2 regions of the Bradyrhizobium sp. USDA 4541 genome follow, and region 1 is predicted to be linked to the other one. Evidence: riboswitches for the same ligand, from Rfam matches in the RefSeq annotation. Region 1 holds a riboswitch; the other holds the start of a gene.
What was found. Region 1 has a riboswitch for ZMP and ZTP ahead of glyA (serine hydroxymethyltransferase). Riboswitches for the same ligand answer to the same signal wherever they lie in the genome.
Positions count from the first base shown of each region.

Region 2: it holds a riboswitch for ZMP and ZTP, as region 1 does, so the genes downstream of both, J2R80_RS25620 (bifunctional 5,10-methylenetetrahydrofolate dehydrogenase/5,10-methenyltetrahydrofolate cyclohydrolase) here and glyA (serine hydroxymethyltransferase) in region 1, are expected to answer to the same signal.

Region 1 is NZ_JALJZF010000001.1:5,818,121-5,825,709, reverse strand. It holds gene J2R80_RS27690 (sensor histidine kinase) at 1-1,332, shown strand, start outside; gene J2R80_RS27685 (response regulator transcription factor) at 1,329-1,991, shown strand; gene J2R80_RS27680 (helix-turn-helix domain-containing protein) at 2,202-2,894, shown strand; gene J2R80_RS27675 (DUF4440 domain-containing protein) at 2,996-3,442, shown strand; ZMP/ZTP riboswitch at 3,732-3,817, shown strand; gene glyA (serine hydroxymethyltransferase) at 3,854-5,125, shown strand; gene J2R80_RS27665 (hypothetical protein) at 5,213-5,368, shown strand; gene J2R80_RS27660 (HAD family phosphatase) at 5,807-6,433, shown strand; gene glp (gephyrin-like molybdotransferase Glp) at 6,460-7,589, shown strand, end outside.
Region 2 is NZ_JALJZF010000001.1:5,411,535-5,419,123, forward strand. It holds gene J2R80_RS25585 (PAS domain S-box protein) at 1-866, shown strand, start outside; gene J2R80_RS25590 (GrlR family regulatory protein) at 1,055-1,405, opposite strand; gene J2R80_RS25595 (hypothetical protein) at 1,641-2,072, shown strand; gene J2R80_RS25600 (VOC family protein) at 2,088-2,471, opposite strand; gene J2R80_RS25605 (hypothetical protein) at 2,732-3,367, shown strand; gene J2R80_RS25610 (hypothetical protein) at 3,583-4,113, shown strand; gene J2R80_RS25615 (hypothetical protein) at 4,234-4,644, opposite strand; ZMP/ZTP riboswitch at 4,862-4,941, shown strand; gene J2R80_RS25620 (bifunctional 5,10-methylenetetrahydrofolate dehydrogenase/5,10-methenyltetrahydrofolate cyclohydrolase) at 4,957-5,820, shown strand; gene J2R80_RS25625 (MaoC/PaaZ C-terminal domain-containing protein) at 5,950-6,402, shown strand; gene J2R80_RS25630 (hypothetical protein) at 6,457-6,723, opposite strand; gene J2R80_RS25635 (zinc-ribbon domain containing protein) at 6,694-7,047, shown strand; gene J2R80_RS25640 (hypothetical protein) at 7,272-7,565, shown strand.

The DNA.
Region 1 (7,589 bases):
TATTTCCTGATCGAGGCCGACCGCTCGGTGCGCGGGCGGATCGCGGCCGTTGCCGATGTCGCCGCCAAGACGCTGGAGCTGCAGCAGAGCAAGATCCAGTGGCTGAACAATGCGCGCTCCGAATTTCCCGATCTCGACGGCGTTGCCGCCTCGGTCATGACGCCGGGACTGTGCCTCGCCTTTCGCAGCAATAGCGGCGAGATCAGCCAGCGCTTCTGCGGCGGCTCGCAGACTGACACGGCCGCGCCGCCGCTGGCCTTCGCGGCGCTCTATCGCCGCCTGTTCGATCCCTGCCGCGAGGTGGTGCGGCAGGTGGTTTCGCGCGGCAATGCCATCGGCGAGGCCGTGGCCTGGATCGATCCGGCGGTGCCGACCGCCGAGGCCTGGCACGATGCCGGCCGGCTGATGGCGGTGTTCATGATCGCGCTGCCGCTGCTCTGCGCCCTGGTCTATGCGGCGCTGGCGCGCGCGCTGCGTCCGACGCGGCAGATCCGCGACGGGCTCGAGCGGATCGCCGCAGGCGACCTCGCCGCGCGCCTGCCGCCGTTCGATCTCGCCGAACTGTCGGCGATCGGCGATGTCTTCAACCAGCTCGCCGAGCGCCTCGCCGCCGCGCTCTCCGACCGCAACGCGCTGACGCAGAAACTGATCCTGGTGCAGGACGAGGAGCGCCGGCACCTCGCGCGTGAGCTGCATGACGAGTTCGGGCAGTCGCTGGCCGCAATCCGTGCGCTCGCCGCCTCGGCGCGCCAAACCGCGGCCGCGGATTGCCCGCCTTTGCTCGCCGAATGCGACGGCATCGCGCGGACCGCGACCGACATGATGGAGACGTTGCGCGGCGCCCTCTTCCGGCTCCGCCCGCCCGATGTCGACGAACTCGGACTTGCGGCCAGCCTCGAGGGCCTGGTCGCCGGCTGGAACGGCCGCAGCCGCGGACAGCCACGGTTCGAGATCACCATATCGGGATCGTTCGAGCGCCTTGTCGCCTCCGTCAGCGCCAATCTCTACCGCATCGTGCAGGAGGCGCTCACCAACGCCGCCAAGCATGCCGGCGCCACGCGCGTCATGCTGCGGCTTGAGATGCGCGAGGCGCCGCCTGGCGGCGGCGACAGCGCGATCGTGCTCGCGATCGACGATGACGGCCAGCCCGGCGATCCGCAAGGCGATCCCCAGCTCAGGTCCGGCCTCGGCCTGCTCGGCATGCGCGAACGGGTCGCCGCGCTGGGCGGGCGGCTCAGCTTCGAGACCGGACAGCCCAGCGGCTCCTCGCTCCGCGTCATCGTTCCCGTCGCGGCCAGCCGAGAGGCCGCACCGGTGGAGCGCGCGGCATGAGCCACGCGGCGCGCACCATCATGCTGGTCGACGACCACGCCGTCGTCCGGGAGGGCTACCGGGCGATGCTGCAGAAGCAGCCGGGCCTCTGCGTCGTCGCCGAAGCCTCCGACGGTGTCGAGGCCTACCGCCTCTACAAGGAGACCGGGCCCGACCTCGTCATCATGGACCTGTCGATGCCCGGCATCGGCGGCATCGAGGCCATTCGCCGCCTCCGGCAGTGGGACAGGCGCGCAAAAATCCTGGTGTTCACCATGCACCAGAACGCGGCCTTTGCCGTGCAGGCGATCCGCGCCGGCGCGAGCGGCTATGTCACCAAGACCAGCCCGCCGGAGACGCTGGTGCACGCCGTGATGGATGCGCTGTCGGGCAAGATCGCGATCAGCCCGGATATCGACCACGAGCTCGCGCTCAGCCACCTTGCCGGCGAGACCAAGGCGGCCGACCTCCTGACCGCGCGGGAATTCGAGGTGCTGCGGATGCTGCTCGCGGAAAACACCACCGAGGAGATCGCCGAGGCACTGCACCTCAGCCCCAAGACGGTCGCGAACCTGCATTCCCTAATCAAGGACAAGCTCGGCGTCGGCACCGATATCGAGTTGGTCCGCCTCGCGCTGCGGCAAGGCATCCTCACGCAGATCGATCTCGGCGAACGCTGAGCCCACGGTGGCACCAGCCAGGCCGCGTACTGGCAAATCGAGCCGCATCTGCCTCCGGGCAAACCGAACATCGAGCCGGCATCGTCGAATGGCCGAGTCTCGAGAAAATCGCGTAACAGACCTCCAGGACAGCCTCGATGCTGGCTCGTCTGGGACATAGTTCAGAACCTGGACTACCTTGGTGGCCCTCGTGATGCTAAAGTTCTCGTCATGAAAGGCTATGGATCATTTTGCCCCGTAGCCAAAGCTGCGGAAATTCTCACGGAGCGGTGGACCCCGCTCCTGCTCCGCGAACTGTTGCTGGGGTCCCACCACTTCAACCAGCTTCGCCGCGGCATCCCGCAGATGTCGCCGACCCTCCTCTCCAAGCGCCTGCAAACGCTAGAAGAAGCCGGGCTAATCTCACGCAGATCAGGCGATAACGGGCATTGGGAGTACCATCCAACCCAGGCAGCCAGGGAAGCCAGGCCAATTATCGATGCAATGGGCTATTGGGGCCACAAATGGGCTCGCAGCCAGCTCACACCCAACGAACTTCACGCGGGCCGGCTCATGTGGAATATGCGCCGTTCGTTCGATCTAAGGCACATTCCATGCGACTTCGTTCTGTACATCGAGATTGCGGACGCTCGGCCAAAGCGCTGGTGGTTTGTTGTGAAGAAGGAGGAAGCCGATCTTTGCTGGGATGACCCCGGCTTCAAGGTCGATATCAGCCTCTATGCGAGTCTGCTGACGCTCGTGCAGATTTTCGTAGACGAGATGCCGCTGCTACGGGCGTGTGAGCTCGGCAAAATCGAGATCGACGGTCCCAGGCATCTTGTGAACAGCATGCGGACTTGGTTCCCACGCAGCAAATATGCCGATGAGGCGCCGGCGGCCGCAGATCGAGTCTCAGCCAGTTGAGGATATCCAGTCCACTTTCTGGACTAGTGGTTCTGCTTGCCTCGGCTATAGCGTTTGCGAATGCGCTCCCGCGCTAAGCATCTCAGCTAAAGGAGGCAAAGATGAGCCGCCCTTCTCTTCTTTCTTGCACCCTGTTGTTGATCTTTACTTGTACTTGCGTCAGTCCCGCAGGGGCAGCCCCACCTGCCGACGAACTTTCCTCGGCGGCTGCCAAATGGGATGCCGCCATCAACAACGCAGACTTCGATGCCCTGTTACCGTTGTATGCCGCTGACGCCAGATTGATGCCGCCTGGTGCGCAGCCAGTCACCGGCCCTTTGGCAATCCGTAATTTCTTTGCCGAGCGGGGAAGAAGCGTCAGAGATCACAAGGTTGAGCTGCTCGATGTGTTGCCCATGGGAAAATACGCCTACACCACCTCGCATTTCACGGCCACGCTAGTAATAAATGAGAAGGCGGCGCCAATTTCTGGCAGCACCGTGAGACTGCTTGAACGCCAACCCGACGGGCAGTGGAAGATAAAGTCTCATATCTTCGTCAAGGAATAGATTCGCGGGTGCCACAGCCACACGGTCAGCCACCCCGCAAGCCTGACGGCCCGCAAGTGACGGATGGTCATGCACCTTATTGGCCCTCAGCCGAAGACGGCATTGATCATCGGGACATCGGTTCATTGGGTAAGCCGGACGTCCCTCGGTTTGGTCGCCATTGCCGTGGCTGTCGCCAGATGTTCGATCTCGCCCAACGCTGGGCCCGCGGCGGCGCCAGCAACCAACCCTTGCGAGCCCGCCGGGGATTGGATAGCCTTCTGCTCGCGATGAGCCTCGCAGGCTCATTCGTCCCTCGCGCGACTGGCGAGCTTACGTGGAATTGACCACGGTGAAGCGCGAAGGGTTTCAACGCCGTTCGCCTGGGCAACCCGTTCAGCTGATGATCCAGCGTCTTAGGGAGCCCGGACCATGCCGTCATTCCGCAATGAACTCCATCTCAACGATTCGGAAGTTGCCCTTGCGCTCGAGGGCGAAGAGCGCCGCCAGCAAGACGGCGTCGAGCTGATTCCGTCGGAGAACTACACCTATCCCGAGGTGCTCGAGCTGCTCGGATCGGTGTTCACCAACAAGTATTCCGAGGGCTATCCGGGACGTCGCTATTACGGCGGCCAGGAATTCACCGACCAGATAGAGAACCTTGCCCGCCAGCGCGCTTGCGCGCTGTTCCGCGCCGAACATGCCAACGTTCAGCCTCTGTCCGGGTCGCCAATGAACCAGGCCGTGTATCTCGGCCTGCTGCAGCCCGGCGATACGATCTTGGCGATGGACCTTTCACACGGCGGCCATCTCACTCATGGCGCGCCGGTGTCGCACATGGGGCGGCTCTTCAACTTCGCCCGCTACAAGACGCAGCCGTCAAACGGCGGCGCCATCGATTTCGATGAGCTCCGCGCCATGGCCCGGCACGTCCGCCCGAAGCTGGTGCTGTGCGGCTACAGCTCTTATCCGCGCGATCTGGATTATGCGTCCTTCAAGAGCATCGCCGATGAAGTGGGTGCACTGACCATGGCCGACGTCAGCCATTACGGCGGCCTGATCGCCGGCAACGCCTTGCGCAATCCGCTCGATGCGGGTTTCGACGTGATGACGACGACATCGCACAAGACGCTTCGCGGGCCGCGTGGCGGCATCGTTCTTTGTCGCCGGGAGTTCGCCGGCAAGATAGACGCGTCGGTGTTCCCGGGATTGCAGGGAGGTCCGCACATGAACGTTGTGGCCGGAACCGCGGTCACGCTGAAGAAGGCTTCGACGTCCGATTTTCATGCCTATGCAAGGCTGGTCATGCGCAACGCGAAGGTCCTGGCCGAAGCGTTGATGGAACGCGGCATGACGTTGATCACCGGCGGAACCGACAATCACATGATGGTCGTGGATACCGTGGCCAGCGTCGGCGTGGACGGCAGCGCGGCCGAGAACATCCTCGACGCCGTTGGGATCACCGCAAACAAGCAGATCATTCCCGACGATCCGCATCCGCCGCTCAAGCCGAGCGGCATTCGCCTCGGGACGCCGGCGGCGACCACGCGCGGCATGGGCGAGCCCGAAATGCGCCTGATCGCCGAACTCATTGCGGAGTCCCTCCGGTCGAAGGGAGATGCAGCGGTCGTCAAGCGACTGAGGTCGATCAGCGTCGAGATGTGCCGCGCTTTCCCCGTTCCGGGGATCGCGCCGCCCTCGTAGGCGGCCGACCTGCGTTCCTGTTCCGCGCCCGTCGCGTCACTCGGCAGGTCGTGAAGGTTCCCGGGGGAAGGACCGGAACGGAAATCGTTGCTGTTCGTTGGACCGCATGATCTCGAAGACGGAGCGTCCAACGCCGTGACCCGGAAAACCTTGCAAGCACGCTCGGAACAGGCGCTCGTCGTCATCATTCTCAGCACCGGTGCGCTGATCGGTTACCTCGGCTTGGCGCTGTCCAGGCTGTGAGAGCGACGCCGGCGGGCACCAAGCCGCCGGCAGGTATCAAGTCGCTTGGTACCCTGAAAGCGCGCGCGCGTGCCACTGAGTTGCCCGACGCGGCAAGCCAAGCCCCGTAGCAAAAATATAGGGTGAAACGAAGAGCAAGGCTCGGACAGATCATGTCGCGAGAATGCGGATGTTTGACGCACAAGCGACGACACCCGCCGTCGTCCCGGCGAAGGCCGGGACCCCTTACCCCAAATCTCAATTGTTGCGCGACGCTGGGGCCACGATCCCGTTCCTGATCAAATGCGGTGGTTATGGGTCCCGGCCTTCGCCGGGACGACGGTGGTGTGCGCGGGAACAGTCTCGCGATGGATGCAACGCCACGTACAATCCACACACCGGTCACTGAAATCGAGGACATTGCCGCCTGCCCGCAATTCTCGTACACGGTTTCATGCAATGACCTCGCAATTCACTCCCAACTCCGTCGACGTGCTGCTGTTCGATATCGGCCGCGTCGTGCTCGACATCAACTTTGACAAGGTGATGGCGCACTGGGCGCAGCATGCCGGGTGTGCGCCCGCCGAGCTCGCCACGCGCTTTGTCGTCGACGACAGTTTCAAGCATCATGAGATCGGCCGGATCGACGACGCGGCATTCTTCGAGAATCTGCGCCGGACGCTCGGCATCAACATCACGGACGCCCAGTTCCTCGAAGGCTGGAATGCGATCTTCACCGGCGAGATGCCGGGCATCGCCCCGCTGCTCGCGGCGGCCGCCAAGCGGATGCCGCTCTACGCCTTCTCCAACACCAATCCGGCCCATGTCGCGCATTTCTCGGTCACCCATGCCGAGCTGCTCAGCCATTTCCGCAACGTCTTCCTGTCCTCGAGCATCGGCTTCCGCAAACCCGACGCCGAGGCCTATGATCATGTGGTAAAAGCCATCGGCGTGCCGGCGTCGCGGATCCTGTTTTTCGACGACCTGGCCGCCAATATCGAAGGTGCGCGGGCCCGCGGCCTTTATGCTATCCACGTGACATCGACGGATGACGTGGCAAGGGCTTTGACCGCACTTGGAATTTGAAGATTAGGAATTGAGGAACTCTGAGCGTGGCCCTGATGCCGGTTGCCGATGCCCTGTCCGCCGTCCTCGCCGGCGCCGAACCGCTGCCGGAGGAGATGGTCGCGCTCGATGCCGCCTACCACCGCACGCTTGCGCACGACCTCGCGGCGCTCCGCACCCAGCCGCCGCAGCCGATGTCGGCGATGGACGGCTATGCGGTGCGCGCCGCCGATGCGGCTGATCTAAAGGCCCGGCTCAAGGTGATCGGCGAAGTCGCCGCCGGCCGGCCGTTCGACCGGACGGTCGGCGCCGGCGAGGCGGTGCGGATCTTCACCGGCGGCGTGATCCCCAATGGCGCCGACGCGGTGATCATCCAGGAGGACACCGCCGTCGACGGCGACCACATCACGATCACGGAGGCCGCCAGCGTCGGGCGGCACATCCGCCCGGCTGGGGTCGACTTCCGTGAGGGCGAGGTGCTGCTCGCCGGCGGCAGCCGCCTGTCCGACCGCGCGCTGTCGCTGGCGGCCGCCATGAACTATCCGGGACTTGCGGTGCGCCGCCGCCCGAAGGTCGCGGTGCTGGCGACCGGCGACGAGCTGGTGATGCCGGGCTCGCAGCCCGGCCCCGGCCAGATCGTCTATTCCAACGGCTACGCGCTGCGGGCGCTGGCGCGCGCCGAGGGCGCCGAGACCGTCGACCTCGGCGTTGCCGCCGACACGGTGGAGGCGACCACGGCGGGCATCCGCCGGGCGCGCGAGGCCGGTGCCGATGTCCTGATCACGACAGGCGGCGCCTCGGTCGGCGACCACGATCTCGTCAAGCGGTCGCTGGAAGCCGAGGGCGTCGACATGACGTTCTGGCGGATTGCGATGCGGCCCGGCAAGCCGATGATGCATGGCCGGCTCGGCGCGATGAGGGTGATCGGCCTGCCCGGCAATCCGGTGTCGTCCTATGTCTGCGCCTTCCTGTTCCTGGTGCCGTTGATTCGGGCGCTGAGCGGCCGGAAAGTGATTCATCATCGCCGCACGAGCGCCCTGCTCGGCCGCGACCTCGCCGCCAACGACCAACGCGAGGACTATCTGCGTGCACGGCTCGAAGCGCGCGAGGACGGCACGTTGATCGCAACGCCGGTGACGCAGCAGGACTCGTCGTTGCTCGGGAATCTCGCTGCGGC
Region 2 (7,589 bases), 410 kb from region 1:
TCGACATCGGCGAGCGCAAGCGCTCCGAGCAGGAGATGCGCAAGGCGAGGGATTCCGCGGAGGCCGCGTTGCGCAATCTGCGGGAAACCCAGAATTCGCTGATCGAGGCCGAAAAGCTCGCCGCGCTCGGCCGCCTGGTGGCCGGCGTCGCCCATGAGGTCAACAATCCCGTCGGCATCAGCCTGACGGTGGCGTCCGCGCTGGAGCGCAAGACCGCGAATTTCGCCACCCAGGTCGAGCGCGGCGACCTGCGCCGCTCCAGCCTCAACGATTTCCTGAACACGGCGCGCGATGCCTCCTCGCAACTCGTCGCCAATCTCAACCGCGCCGCGGAGCTGATCCAGTCGTTCAAGCAGGTCGCCGCCGACCGCAACTATTCGGACCAGCGCACCTTCGACCTCGGCGATCTCACCGAGCAGGTGGTGATGAGTCTGAGGCCCGGCCTGCGCAAGCACAATCTGACGCTCAATGTCGATTGTGAGCCGAACCTGATCATGAATTCCTATCCGGGACCGTATGGCCAGGTGCTGACCAATCTGTTCCTCAACGCGGTCGCGCATGCGTTCCCCGACGGCAAGGCCGGCGAGGTCGAGATCCAGGTCCACGCCGCCGGCGGCGACAATGTCGAGGTGATCTTCGCCGACAATGGCTGCGGCATGAGCCTCGACGTGCGCCGCCGTGCCTTCGATCCGTTCTTCACGACGCGGCGCGATCAGGGCGGCACCGGGCTCGGCCTGCACATCGTCTACAGCATCGTCACCACGCGGCTCGGCGGCCGGCTCTCGCTGGATTCCGCACCGGGCAACGGCACACGCATCCAGATGATCCTGCCGCGCGTCGCGCCGCTGGAGCAGGCCGCGGAATAGCGCGAAGCGTAGTGGCCAACCACGCGTTTGCTTTCGATCCGTCATCCTGAGGAGCGGCGAAGCCGCGTCTCGAAGGATGCACGGCCCGGCTCGTGGCCGTCGATCCTTCGAGGCTCGCTGTGCTCGCGCCTCCAGCGACAAAGGCGAAGCCTTTGCGCGGGGATGACGGGTCTAATGGTTTCAAACCGCTAATTGATATCCGCGAGCTTGTGCAGCGTGGCGCCGAAGATCAGGCTCGCCTTGCCGACCAGCGCGGTCCCGCTCATGGTGCCGCGGGTGTCGGTGAAGGTGCCGGAGACGCCGATGCCGACGGGCGCGGGCCCGCCGAACAGCGGGTTGTCGGTGTCGCGCGGCGTCGTGTGGCGTTGCACAAGGATTTCGCCCTTGAAGGCATCGCCCTTCACCGTGTAGCTGCCGGTGTAGTAAAGATAGGCGTCGCCGCCCAGTATCTGGCCGTCGCGGAAGAGAATGACGCCGCTGCCCTTGCCGACGCGACCGTCCAGCAGGGTGACGTGAATTGAGTAAAGTCCGTTCTTCATGACGTCCCGATTGCTGGCCGCCACGCCCACGGCAAGCCAGTTGGTTTTTTATGCCAAAGCGAGCAACCTCGTGCAATGCGGCAGGTTGATTCCCGGGTGTCCCGCGTTCGGGTGACCCTCGGTTCCTGCCAGGCAGTGTGACGGCGCAATGACAGCGGACCGTACGCGCGAATCAAAGTGGCCCGCGAAATGCATAGCTCTGGTTGCACTGGCCGGTGAGTGCTGGAGCAAACACATGTCTGACTGGATTGAATCCGGCGGCCATTGGGCACGCCCTCGCAGGCTCAATGGAACTTCGGCCCGTTATGCGAGCCACATGATCGCATCCCTCGTGCTGATAACGCTGGTGTTGGTTGCGGCCGTGCGAATCGCGCAGGCGCGCGATCCCGACGGCCGCTACGCCAATTCGCCGCTGAAGGAATGGTTCGACGGCCTGCGCAGCGGCAAAGGGCCGTGCTGTTCGGATGCCGACGGCACAGCGGTCAGCGATGTCGACTGGGAATCCAAGGACGGGCACTATCGTGTGCGCCTCGACGGGGCGTGGATCGATGTCCCCGACGAGGCCGTGGTCACCGAGCCCAACCGGGTCGGTCGCGCCATGGTCTGGCCGATTCCGAGCTACATGGGCGTGACGATCCGCTGCTTCATGCCCGGCAGCATGACTTAGCGCCGCACGCGTAGCTCAGACGTATTTCGGGTCGCGCTCGAGCAGTTCGATCGAGATGCCCTGCGGGCCGCGGATGAAGCAGATCCGCACGCCCGGACGGATCGTGGTTGGCTCCTTGGAGAATTCGACGCCCTTGGCCTTGATCTCGGCCGCGACCGCGTCGATGTCCTTCACCGTGAGCCCGAAATGATCGAGCCCCTGATAGGGCGTCACCGGCGCGGCGTTGACGCCGTCGCCCTGGGTCACCTCCGCAATGAACACCCTGGCGCCGCCGAGCTGGACGTCGATGCGGCCGGGGCCGCGGATGATCTCGCCGCCGAGAATGTCGCGCAGCCAGGTCGCGGTGGCCTCGGGATCGGGACTGCGCAGGTGGACGTGGTCCCAGGTGACGACAGGCATTGCGATCTCCTTGTTGTTGTCGTGCCGCTGTTCGGTGCGCGGCACTCGCTCTCGGGCGGCGCAAATCTAGCGAGCGGTTCGCTGGGATACCATCCCTCGTTATGCCTGCCCAAGATTGTCGTCAGGAATGAAACCATTGCGGCCGTCAGCGATTGTTTTTGCGTGGCCGCTCGACCTGCGGCCGTCCCGGAAGCCGCGCGGTGCGGCTTCCTCTCTGTGTGGGGGCGGCCCGATCAGGCTGCCAGGGTGAGGGCACGACGATGCGGATCGGCTTGGCGTCGTTTCGGAGGTTGGCCGCCGGACGTCTCGGTGAAGGGGGCTTCTACGCCAGCCTGCTGCTGCCGCTGATTGCGCTCGCCGGGATCGCCGCATGGTTCATGCTCCCCGAGCCGAGCGACGCCGGGGACCAGGACGTCTGGCCGGTGTCGTCCATGATCCGCACCGCGCAGAATGCCCCGACCGGCGAGCAACCAGCCCAAATCACAAATCAGACCGCGAGGGATGCGCTTGCCGCACCGACGGACGAGCCGACCACCGTCGGTGTGGCCATCGCTCCACAGGGGGCAGAGGAGGCCAAGCCGTCCGGGCCCGGCGCTGAAAGGTCGCCGCTGGATAAGCTGCGGATCGCCTCGCAATCGTGGCGGCGCGGCGGGCTGGGTTCGAAGGCGCTGGTCACCCTGACGCTGCGCAATGCCAATGATTTCGCCGTCAAGGATATCGAGATCGCCTGCGCCTTCATCCGCCGGGACGGTCGGCCGCTGACCGAGCGCAAGCGGCTGATCTCCGACACCATCGCCATGAAGAGCCGCAAGACTTACTCGCAAATGTTGGTCGGGTTCGTCAACGTGAACGCAAACAAGGCGAAATGTTCGGTCGTGACGGCGAGCCGCCTCTAATTCCCGGCATCTCGAAAAAGTGACCGCGAATTGACTTGTCGGGTGAACCGTAACGGCCGGACAGGAACTAACTAATAAACCAGCCGTTAGCGAACGACCCGGGAGCGCGGACAGCGTCCGGGTGATCATGCGCAGACGATGAAATCGCCCGCGCGATGACTGATGTCGTCGCGCCGAGATGAACCGCGCCCTGCTGCGCGGGGGGAGCTACCAAAATGCCTGTGGCGCGTTATTTCCTGTTCGTTGGTGGAGTGCTGCTCGCGCTGCTCTTCGTCGTCAATGCCATCGTGCCGCAGGAGGCCGTGGTCGCCGGCCAGAACCAGGGACTGTCGTCGCCGGGCGTCGACAAGACCATGGTGCGCATCAAGTCGACCCAGAAATTGCCCGAGCGGGTGGTGTACGACACCAATTTGCCGACCATTGTTCCGGCGCAGGTCAACGCGGTCGCCGCGGCTATCCCGTCGGCTACGGGCGATGCGTCGGCGCAAGCCCGCGTCCGCAATACGTTCGCCCAGTTCATTCCGCCGGAGAAGGCTGATGCGCAGAAGGTCGCGGCTGAGGCAAAATCGGCTGAACAACCGGCGCAGGCCCAGCCTCAGGCGCCGAAGAAGCGCAAGGTCGCGCGCTACCATGCCCATCCCCAGCAGCCGATGCGGCTGGCACAGCCCGGCATGTATCAGCCCTACCGCGTCGCGCAGCAGCAGCAGCAGCGCATGGGCTTCTTCGGCGGCTTCGGCACCTGGTAAGAAAGGGCTGCCGCAGCCGGCAATCAATCCGCCGCCGCAAACACTTGCGGCGGCTTTTTCATGTCCGCGATCAGGCGGGTGGCCGGATCCGGGACGGCGTCCGAGCGGCGCTCGCTACCTTTAGCGCGGCAGGCGCGGAATCTTGTCCGCGAAGCCGTTGTAGCAGGTCAGCCGCTCGTCCTCTTCCTTCACGAAGCGGCAATCGTTGACGCCCTTGGCCGGGGCAGCCTTCGGCTTCGGCTGCGGCTTGAAAATCTCGTCGTAGCAGATCAGTCGCTCCTTGGTGGCGTCGTCGATGTCCTGACAGGCCTGAAGCTTCTGAGCGACCGATTGAGGCTTGCCGGGCGCGGCAGGCTTCTCGCCCTTCTTGGCGGCCGACTTCTTGCCGACCTGGACCAGCGGCTTGTCGCCGACCATCGGCTGCGAGGTCGCCGCCGCCGGCTTGTCTGCGTCGGCGGGGGCCGGCGTGGTGCCTTGGGCAAGCGCGGCAGCCGGGCAGAAGAGCGCCAGCGCGAGGATGATATGTCTCATGTCGAAAATGTCCGAAATGGCGTGATGACCGGAAGGATGGCGCCGGGGATCGGAAAAGCCCGGCAAGCGCCGAGACTTAACGCAAGTCTTGCCCGAATCCTACCCCCAGAGGTGACCCGCCCGGCACCGATCCACCGGCAAAAGTGAGGGCAATTCGTCGCCGTTCGACCCGCGGGAGAGCGTGAATTGCCTTTGCCCGGCGGGGCGGCTATGACCACGCCATCTGCGCGACTGGCGCTTGGATGGACCACCATCGGGGAGCGCAGAGACTGAACGCCGCGCGCCTGGGCACCGCTTCGAAACGGAGGTGCCATGACGGCGAACATTCTCGATGGGCATGCACATGCCCAAATTGTCATCGACAAGATTGCTGGCGAACTCGACCGGCTGCCCCGCGCGCCGGGGCTTGCGGTCGTGCTGGTCGGCTGCGACCCGGCGAGCCAGATCTATGTGCAGAGCAAGGTCAGGATGGCCGAGCGGCTCGGCCTGCGCGGCGAGGTCGCACGCCTGCCGGATGATGCCAGCGAGTCCGATCTGCTTGCCGGAGTAGAGGCGCTCAATGCGCGCGACGATATCGACGGCATCCTGGTGCAGCTGCCGTTGCCGGCGCATATCGACGCCTTGCGCGTGATGGCGGCGGTCGATCCCGCCAAGGATGTCGACGGCCTGCACGCCCTGAACGCCGGCCGGCTGTTTCACGGCGATGACGCGCTGGTGCCGTGCACGCCGCTCGGCTGTCTCCGGCTGATCAAGTCGGTCCGATCAGACCTCACCGGCGCCCATGCCGTGGTGATCGGCAGCTCCAACATCGTCGGCAAGCCGATGGCCGCGTTGCTGCTGCAGGAGCACGCGACCGTGACGCAGACCCATATCCACACCCGCGGCATCAGCAGGATCTGCCGCGAGGCCGACATCCTGGTGAGTGCGGTGGGCAAGGCCGGCCTCGTGCGCGGCGACTGGATCAAGCCCCAGGCCATCGTCATCGACGTCGGCACAACGCGCGTCGAGAGGCCGGACGGCGGCTATGCGGTGTGCGGCGACGTCTCGTTCGACGAGGCGGTGCAGGTCGCCGGCGCCATCACGCCGGTGCCGCGCGGCGTCGGCCCGATGACGATCGCCTGCCTGATGGAGAACACGCTGAAGGCGGCAAAGGCGAGGGCGGCGCGGCTGCAATAGCGCGGGATACCTGCGGCGATATGCGAGCGGTGGGTGTCGCTCGCGCATCACGCGCGAAGTTCATGACGTCCGGGGTAATGGAAAGCCCGCATCATTCGTCTATCGTCGCGCGACAGATGGAGGCGCGCGATGCTGTATGCGGAAGATCTCGCCGAGGGCCAGACGTTCAGGCTTGGCAGCTACACGATTGGCGAGGCCGAGATCCTGGAGTTCGCTGGCAAATATGATCCGGTGCCAATCCATGCCGATCCCGTCGCGGCTGCGGCAGGCCCGTTCGGCGGACTGATCGCAAGCGGCTTCAACACCATTGCGATCTATCAGCGGCTCGTCGTGGAGGCGATCTGGACCAAGGTGGCGGGGATCGTCGGGCGGAGCTTCGAAATCCGCCTGCGGAGCCCGGTTCGGCCCGGCGCCACGCTCACCGGCCAATCCCAGATCCAGAAGATCACCATCAGGCCGGAGCGGCGCGACGCTGTCGTGATCTTCAAGACGGAGCTGGTCAACGACGAGCAGCGCCCGGTTCTTGTCCTCGTGCTCGACGCGCTGATCCGCATGCGGCCGACGGAGCAGGGGCCGGCATAGGCGCGGCCTGAGGGGCATCCCGAAGTCATCCGCCTCGGACGGCCGTCAGCGCCTCTACGTGTTCCCGCACGCGACCTTGTCGTCGCGCAATGTTGCGGCAATTATGACAAGCCGGCGGCTGAACGGCAGCGCATCAATGACGTCATCATCGACGAGGTCGTGCTGCCCGGTATTTGCTTCGTCGATGCGCCGAACGCATTCGATCCAGACGGATGTGCCGCCGTGAAACGCAGCAAGCAGATGAACGGAGAGATCGAAGCCAGGCGGCGCAAGGCCGAGGAATGGCTCCGCATGCAGACCCGACGCGCCGCTGAACGGCAACGGCTTCGCGACTACAAGATTGCGCTGGCGCGCGACGAGGTTGGCGTCGATACGACGCGGCTTGCGCCCTCGAACAGTTATTCGACCCCCGACTTCGTGCTGCGCGGAACCTATCGACCGGAGCCCTTCATCTGCAAGGACTGCGGCGTTGCCGAGGTCTGGACGCCGTTGCAGCAGAAATGGTGGTACGAGACCGCCAAGGGCGATGTATTTACCGCGGCGGTGCGCTGCCGGGCCTGCCGCACCAGGGAGCGCGCGCGCAAATCCGCCGCACGCCGCGTGCATCTGGAGGGACTCGCAAGGAAGAAGCCTCCCGTCTCGTAGCGATGGGCGTGACTTCAGGGTCGCACTTAACATCTGATACGCGGGGAACCGCTGCGCAGGCGGTCAATGCGTCGCGCGTGCGGAACGTTTCGGTGCCTGATCGGTTCGAGACCTTGAAGCCCCCGATGTGGGGTGCGGGCGGGGAGGAACCAGCCAAGGAAAACTTGTCAAGGAAACCTGTCAAGGAAGCCATCGCGGCCGGAACCAACGAGAAGGAGCAGCGGATGAAACTCAATTCCACGCAAGTCAAGCAGACCATGACGCAACTGAATGCCCAGGTGCTTCCGGACGATCACCCGGCCGTGGCGCAACTGAACAGCGTGTTCGGTGAGCACACATTCTTCGTCGACACCAGCGGGCTCAAGGTGCTTGAACCGGCCCAGACCTCCGACATGCCGGGGCAGACCGGCGAAGTCGTCAGTCTCGCCGAGTGGAGCGATCCGGAGCTGACCTCGCTTCGGCCGCACGAGCCCGAGCCGACCGGCGTGCTCATCGCGCTTGAACCCAGCAAGCACTGAAGCGTTCCAGCGCGAAGTGAATAC